2 regions of the Streptomyces sp. NBC_00224 genome follow, and region 1 is predicted to be linked to the other one. Evidence: predicted binding sites of a transcription regulator. Region 1 holds the regulator's gene; the other holds the start of a gene.
What was found. Region 1 encodes HspR, which represses chaperone genes until heat shock. Its sites were predicted from a motif close to TTGAGNNNNNNNNNCTCAA; they were not measured.
Positions count from the first base shown of each region.

Region 2: a site for HspR is predicted at 1,861-1,879, ahead of lon (endopeptidase La). Genes of this name have one in related genera too.

Region 1 covers NZ_CP108106.1:4,642,055-4,645,456, reverse strand. Annotated here, with positions in the region: gene grpE (nucleotide exchange factor GrpE) at 1-281, shown strand, start outside; gene dnaJ (molecular chaperone DnaJ) at 327-1,514, shown strand; gene OG965_RS20635 (heat shock protein transcriptional repressor HspR) at 1,516-1,962, shown strand; gene OG965_RS20630 (hypothetical protein) at 2,051-2,308, opposite strand; gene OG965_RS20625 (hypothetical protein) at 2,334-2,774, opposite strand; gene OG965_RS20620 (sigma-70 family RNA polymerase sigma factor) at 2,902-3,402, shown strand, end outside.
Region 2 covers NZ_CP108106.1:6,084,649-6,088,050, reverse strand. Annotated here, with positions in the region: gene lon (endopeptidase La) at 1-1,838, opposite strand, end outside; gene OG965_RS27310 (GNAT family N-acetyltransferase) at 1,997-2,653, shown strand; gene OG965_RS27305 (hypothetical protein) at 2,650-3,198, shown strand; gene OG965_RS27300 (rhomboid-like protein) at 3,157-3,402, opposite strand, start outside.

The sequences.
Region 1 (3,402 bases):
TGGCCGAGTCGCTGGAGACGGTCGCCGCGAAGATGGGCCTGCAGCAGTTCGGCAAGGAGGGCGAGCCCTTCGACCCGACGGTCCACGAGGCCCTGATGCACTCCTACGCGCCGGACGTCACCGAGACGACGTGCGTCGCGATCCTCCAGCCCGGGTACCGGATCGGCGAGCGTACGATCCGCCCCGCGCGGGTCGCCGTCGCCGAGCCCCAGCCGGGCGCGGCGAAGGAGGGCAAGGAAGACAAGGCCGACGAGGAGAGCGTTGGCCCGGACAAGGGCTGACGCAGCGGTCATGGATGAAGTGATCGTCCGGAAGGAGGGACGTCGATGAGCACGAAGGACTTCGTCGAGAAGGACTACTACAAGGTCCTCGGCGTCCCCAAGGACGCCACCGAGGCCGAGATCAAGAAGGCGTACCGAAAGCTCGCCCGGGAGTTCCACCCGGACGCCAACAAGGGCGACGTCAAGGCGGAGGAGCGCTTCAAGGAGATCTCCGAGGCCAACGACATCCTCGGCGACCCGAAGAAGCGCAAGGAGTACGACGAGGCGCGCGCCCTCTTCGGCAACGGCGGCTTCCGGGCCGGTCCCGGCGCCGGCGGCGGCAGCTTCAATTTCGACCTGGGCGACCTCTTCGGGGGCGCCCAGGGCGGGGCTGCTGGCGGTGGTGGCGGCGGTTTCGGCGGCGGCCTGGGCGACGTGTTCGGCGGCCTCTTCAACCGGGGCGGCGCGGGCACCGGCACCCGGACCCAGCCGCGCCGCGGCCAGGACCTGGAGTCCGAGGTGACGCTCAGCTTCACCGAGGCGGTCGACGGGGCCACGGTCCCGATCCGGCTCTCCAGCCAGGCCCCCTGCAAGGCCTGTTCGGGCACCGGCGACAAAAACGGTACGCCTCGGGTGTGCCCGACGTGCGTCGGCACCGGCCAGGTCTCGCGCGGCACCGGCGGCGGCTTCTCGCTCACCGACCCGTGCGTCGACTGCAAGGGCCGGGGTCTGATCGCCCAGGACCCCTGCGACGTCTGCAAGGGCAGCGGGCGCGCCAAGTCGTCCAGGACCATGCAGGTCCGTATCCCGGCGGGCGTCTTCGACGGCCAGCGGATCCGGCTGCGCGGCAAGGGCGCGGCGGGCGAGCGCGGGGGACCCGCGGGCGACCTCTATGTGGTCGTCCACGTCGACGGCCACCCGGTGTTCGGCCGCAAGGACGACAACCTCACGGTCAGCGTGCCCGTCACCTTCGTGGAGGCGGCGCTCGGCGGCGAGGTGAAGGTGCCCACCCTCGGCGGGCCCCCGGTCACCCTGAAGCTCCCCGCGGGAACGCCCAACGGCCGTACGATGCGGGCCCGCGGCAAGGGCGCGGTCCGCAAGGACGGCTCGCGCGGCGACCTCCTGGTCACCGTGGAGGTCGTGGTGCCCAAGGATCTCGACGACAAGGCGCGCGACGCGCTGGAGGCGTACCGCGAGGCGACTGCGGATCACGATCCGCGGGAAGAACTGTTCCAGGCCGCGAAGGGAGCATGAGATGGACGGCCGACGACGCAATCCGTACGAACTGACCGACGAATCGCCGGTGTACGTCATCTCGGTCGCCGCTCAGCTCTCCGGTCTGCACCCGCAGACCCTCCGGCAGTACGACCGCCTCGGCCTGGTCTCGCCCGACCGCACGGCCGGGCGCGGCCGGCGCTACTCGGCCCGAGACATCGACCTGCTCCGTACGGTGCAGCAGTTGTCGCAGGACGAGGGCATCAACCTGGCCGGCATCAAGCGCATCATCGAGCTGGAGAACCAGGTGGCCGCGCTCCAGCAGCGCGTCGCCGAGCTCTCCACGGCGGTGGACGGGGCGGCGGCCGCGATGCGGCAGCGCGAGGCCCAGGTCCACGCGTCGTACCGGCGCGATCTCGTGCCGTACCAGGACGTGCAGCAGACCAGCGCCCTGGTGGTGTGGCGGCCCAAGCGGCCGCAGGAGTAAGCAGGAGCAACACGCACAAAGGGCCCGCAGCCCCTCACGGGGGCCGCGGGCCCTTTTGTGTGCCGTCAGTCCTTCGGACAAGGGACGTTCAGTGACCCGCGCCCTGCCAGATGCTCACCGCGAGGGCGGCGCAGGAGGTCAGGGCGGCGATCGCGGGCAGCGGCCAGCGGGCGCGCTCCAGGGTGTCCAGGCGGTCGTCGTGCTCGCCGAGGGTCTTGTCGGTCTGGTCGGCGCGCTGGAGGAGCAGCGCCAGGTCGCCCCGGGTGGTGGCGAATCCGACGTCCACCGCGCGCCGCAGCCGTTCGAGCTCGATCGCGACCCCTTCGGCTTGGCCGCTGCTCACCATGACGGCTCCTTCGGTAGATGGCGGATCAGGACCGCGAGGCGGCGGGAGGAGAGCCGGCCGCGGTGCCAGTCCAGGAGGTCCACGCCGTAGTGGCGCAGCAGCGCGGCTTCGAGCGCCTCGGCGTTGTCGTCCACGTACACGCCGAGGCGCAGCCTTCCCCCAGGCCGAGCCCGGTGTCCCGGCCCCAGGACGCGAGGGCGGCCTCGGCGTCGTGCGGCGAGGGGCGGTGGCGGCGCAGCCGCGCGGACTGCCCTTCGCCCAGGAGGAGTTCGAGCGAGGCGCCGAGGTCGTCGCCGCCCAGGGCGCGCAGCCGTCGGGCGGTCTCGCGGGTGAACTCCCGGGGCAGCTCGAAGACCTCGCCGCCCAGCTCGAAGGCCCAGGTGCGGCCGAGCGCTTCCAGGCGCTGGGCGCGGGCCGCGTCGACCCGGGTGACACCGGGTGCGGGTGATGCGGGTGGTACGGCCATGGGACCTCCATCAAATGTCCTGATCTGTAAGGCAGTTGAGAGCTGAATCGGCGTACCCGTGGGGCGGGACAGCGGATACAGTCGGTGTCACCTCTTCGGGTGAGGCAGGGAAGAAGTGACCGCGAACGTGGACGAGGGCGAACGGCTGGCCGAGCGGTTCGAGGCCAACCGCACCCACTTGCGGGCCGTCGCCTACCGGATACTCGGCAACCTCAACGAGGCGGACGACGCCGTCCAGGAGGCGTGGCTGAGGCTCAGCCGCACCGACGCGAGCTGTGTGAAGAACCTCGGCGGCTGGCTCACCACCGTCGTGGGACGGGTGTGCCTGGACATGCTGCGCTCGCGCGACTCACGGCGCGAGCTGCTGTACGACGAGCCCGTGCCGGTCCACCCGCGCGGGCACGAGGAGCCGGGCGACCCCGAGCACGAGGTGCTGCTCGTGGACTCGGTGGGCCTGGCGATGCTGGTCGTCCTGAACGCGCTGGCGCCCGCCGAGCGGATCGCCTTCGTGCTGCACGACATGTTCATGGTGCCGTTCGACGAGATAGCCCCGGTGGTGGGGCGCTCCACGGTCGCCACCCGGCAGCTGGCGAGCCGTGCGCGGCGCCGGGTGCAGGAGTCGGCGCCG
Region 2 (3,402 bases), 1.4 Mb from region 1:
GGCACCGAGGTGCGCCGCTCCGCCGGGTCCTGGGCGGACTCGGGGACGTGGTGCGGGCGGCCGATGAGCGCGCGCAGATCGTCGGGCGTGACCGTGAACGGCAGTTCGCGCTCGCCGGTCTCGTGCTGGGCGGCGGCCTTGCGCAGCAGCCGGGCGAGCGAGCGCTCCAGGTTCCGCACGCCCGCCTCGCGGGTGTACTCCCCGGCGAGCCTGCGCAGCGCGCCCTCCTCCAGGACCACCTCACCGGCGTCGAGCCCGGCCCGCTCCAGCTGGCGCGGGAGCAGGTGGTCGCGGGCGATGACGACCTTCTCGTCCTCGGTGTAGCCGTCGAGGCGGACGAGCTCCATACGGTCGAGCAGCGCCTCCGGGATGGCCTCCAGGACGTTGGCCGTGGCCAGGAAGACGACGTCGCTCAGATCGAGCTCGACCTCCAGGTAGTGGTCGCGGAACGTGTGGTTCTGCGCCGGGTCGAGGACTTCGAGCAGGGCGGCGGCCGGGTCGCCGCGGAAGTCGGAGCCGATCTTGTCGATCTCGTCGAGCAGCACCACCGGGTTCATCGACCCGGCCTCCTTGACGGCCCGGACGATCCGGCCGGGCAGCGCGCCCACGTACGTACGCCGGTGGCCGCGGATCTCGGCCTCGTCGCGGACGCCGCCGAGGGCGACGCGGACGAACTTGCGGCCCATGGCGTGGGCCACGCTCTCCGCGACGCTGGTCTTGCCCACGCCGGGCGGGCCGACGAGCGCGAGCACCGCTCCCCCGCGCCGCCCGCCGACCACACCGAGGCCCCGGTCGGCGCGCCGCTTGCGGACCGCCAGGTACTCGGTGATGCGCTCCTTCACGTCCTCCAGGCCCGCGTGCTCGGCGTCCAGGACCTCGCGGGCGCCCTTGATGTCGTACACGTCCTCCGTCCGCTCCTGCCACGGCAGTTCGAGGACGGTGTCCAGCCAGGTGCGGATCCAGGAGCCCTCGGGGGACTGGTCGCTGGAGCGCTCCAGCTTCTCGACCTCCTTGAGAGCGGCCTCGCGGACCTTCTCGGGCAGGTCGGCGGCCTCCACGCGGGCCCGGTAGTCGTCGGACTCGTCGCCCTCCGACTCGCCGTTGAGCCCGCGCAGCTCCTTGCGTACCGCGTCGAGCTGCCGGCGCAGCAGGAACTCGCGCTGCTGCTTGTCCACGCCCTCCTGTACGTCCTTGGCGATGGACTCGGCCACGTCCTGCTCGGCGAGGTGCTCGCGCAGGTGCTCGGTGGCGAGCTTGAGGCGGGCGACCGGGTCGGCCGTCTCCAGGAGCTCGACCTTCTGGGCGGTGGTGAGGAACGGCGAGTAGCCGGAGTTGTCGGCGAGGGCCGAGACGCCCTCGATCTGCTGGACGCGGTCGACGACCTGCCAGGCACCGCGCTTCTTCAGCCACTCGGTGGCGAGCGCCTTGTACTCCTTGACCAGTTCGGTGACCTGGCCGGGCAGGGGTTCGGGGACGGCCTCCTCGACGGTGGCGCCCTCCACCCACAGGGCTCCGCCCGGGCCGGTGGTCCCGGCGCCGATGCGCACCCGGGACACACCGCGGATGAGCGCGCCCGGGTCGCCGTCGGAGAGCCGGCCGACCTGCTCCACGGTGCCGAGCACGCCGGTCGCGGCGTAGGCCCCGTCGATGCGCGGGACGAGCAGCACCCTGGGCTTGCCCGCGGAGGGGCCGTCGGCCCGGACGGCCGCCTGGGCGGCTTCCACGGCCGCCCGCACCTCGGTGTCGGACAGATCCAGTGGCACGACCATCCCGGGCAGCACGACCTCGTCGTCGAGCGGCAGCACAGGCAGGGTGAGCGGTGCGGACGAGTGAGCCATGATCTCCCCTTCGGCAGTCAAGTTGAGCTATGCCGACTCAATGCATGTGAGCTGAGGAATGTTCCCCCACAGGTGTTCGCTCTGAGCGATCACCTCTTGTAAGAGTCACAGGCGACAACAGACCATTACTCGTATTGCTTACTACGGGAGGGACAGCCATGGAATCCGTACCGGAGCTCGTCGAGGCCTGGACCAAGGGGTGGGTCGTGTCGCGCGGTGCGGCGGCGCCGGTCGCCGAACCCTGGGGCTGGACCGTCGACGTCGGCCAGGTCAAGCAGGTCTCCCGGCACGTCCTGCCCGAGCCCGACGAGGCCTCGGTGCGCAAGCTGGTCGAGGCGACCACCGCGCCCGGCACCTGGCTGAAGCTCTTCGCGGACGACGAGACGGTCCGGCCGTGGCTCGGCCCCGGCTGGCAGGACGACCAGCCCGGCTTCCTGATGACGGTGCCGCTGGCCCCGGCCCCTGCCGTGGTCCCGGCCGGTTACACGCTCACCCGCTGGACCACCGGCGGGGTGCTGCGCGTCCTGGTGCGCACCGAGGCGGGCCACTTCGCCGCGCGCGGCCAGATCGCCCCCACCGGCGCGACCGCCGTGGCCGACCAGATCGAGACGTCTCCCGAGCACCGGCGCCGGGGGCTCGGCAGCCTGGTCATGCGCGCGCTCCAGCACGGCGCGCACGCGTCGGGGGCCACCACCGGCGTCCTGGTCGGCACCCCCGAGGGGCAGGCCCTGTACGAATCGCTCGGCTGGACGACGCGCTCACCCATGGCCAGCCTGTACTTCGCTCCCTCCGATCCGGCATCCTCGGCTGCATGAGCCTCACCGGCAGGACCAGGACGACGGCCGGAGCGCTGCTGCTCGTCACTTTGCTCGCGGCGACGGCCTGCGACTCCACGAGCTCCACGGCGGACGGCGCGTCCAAGTCGCCCACCCCGGCACCGAGCACGACCCTGAGCGCGCAGACCCCGCCGCCCGCCTCACCGGACAGCGCCACGCCCACGCCGCCCACGCCGCCCACGCCGCCCGCCCAGCACGGGCAGCTGCTCAAGATGGTGGTGAGCGGCGGGTTCGCGGGGCTGCACAACGAGCTGGTGGTCAAGGCCGACGGCTCGTACACCTCGACGCGCCGGGACGGGCAGACCACCACCGGCAAGCTGTCGCCCGACGCCCTGGCGAAGCTCCGCGAGTCCCTCAAGGACGCCGACTTCGCGCATCTGCCGCCGCGCCCGACCGGACGCCCGATCGCCGACGCGCTGATGTACCAGTTCACGTACGAGGGACACGTCGTCCTCACCGACGACATCCATCAGAGCCCGGCGCTACGGGACGTACGAGCCAATCTGCCCGTCGGCTACCGCTGACGGCGCGTCATCGCGCCGGGCGGCCCGGCGCCCGTCCGCCCGGCGCAGCACCGGCCAGCAGACGACGCCGACGAGCAGGGCGGTCGGATGGCCCCAGCTGGCCAGCGGATCCGCCATGTCCAGCAGGTCCTGGGTGAGGAGCACGGCCATCACGCCGAGCAGCGGCCACCGCAGCAGCGGGGGCAGCAGCCCCGCGAGCGCGCC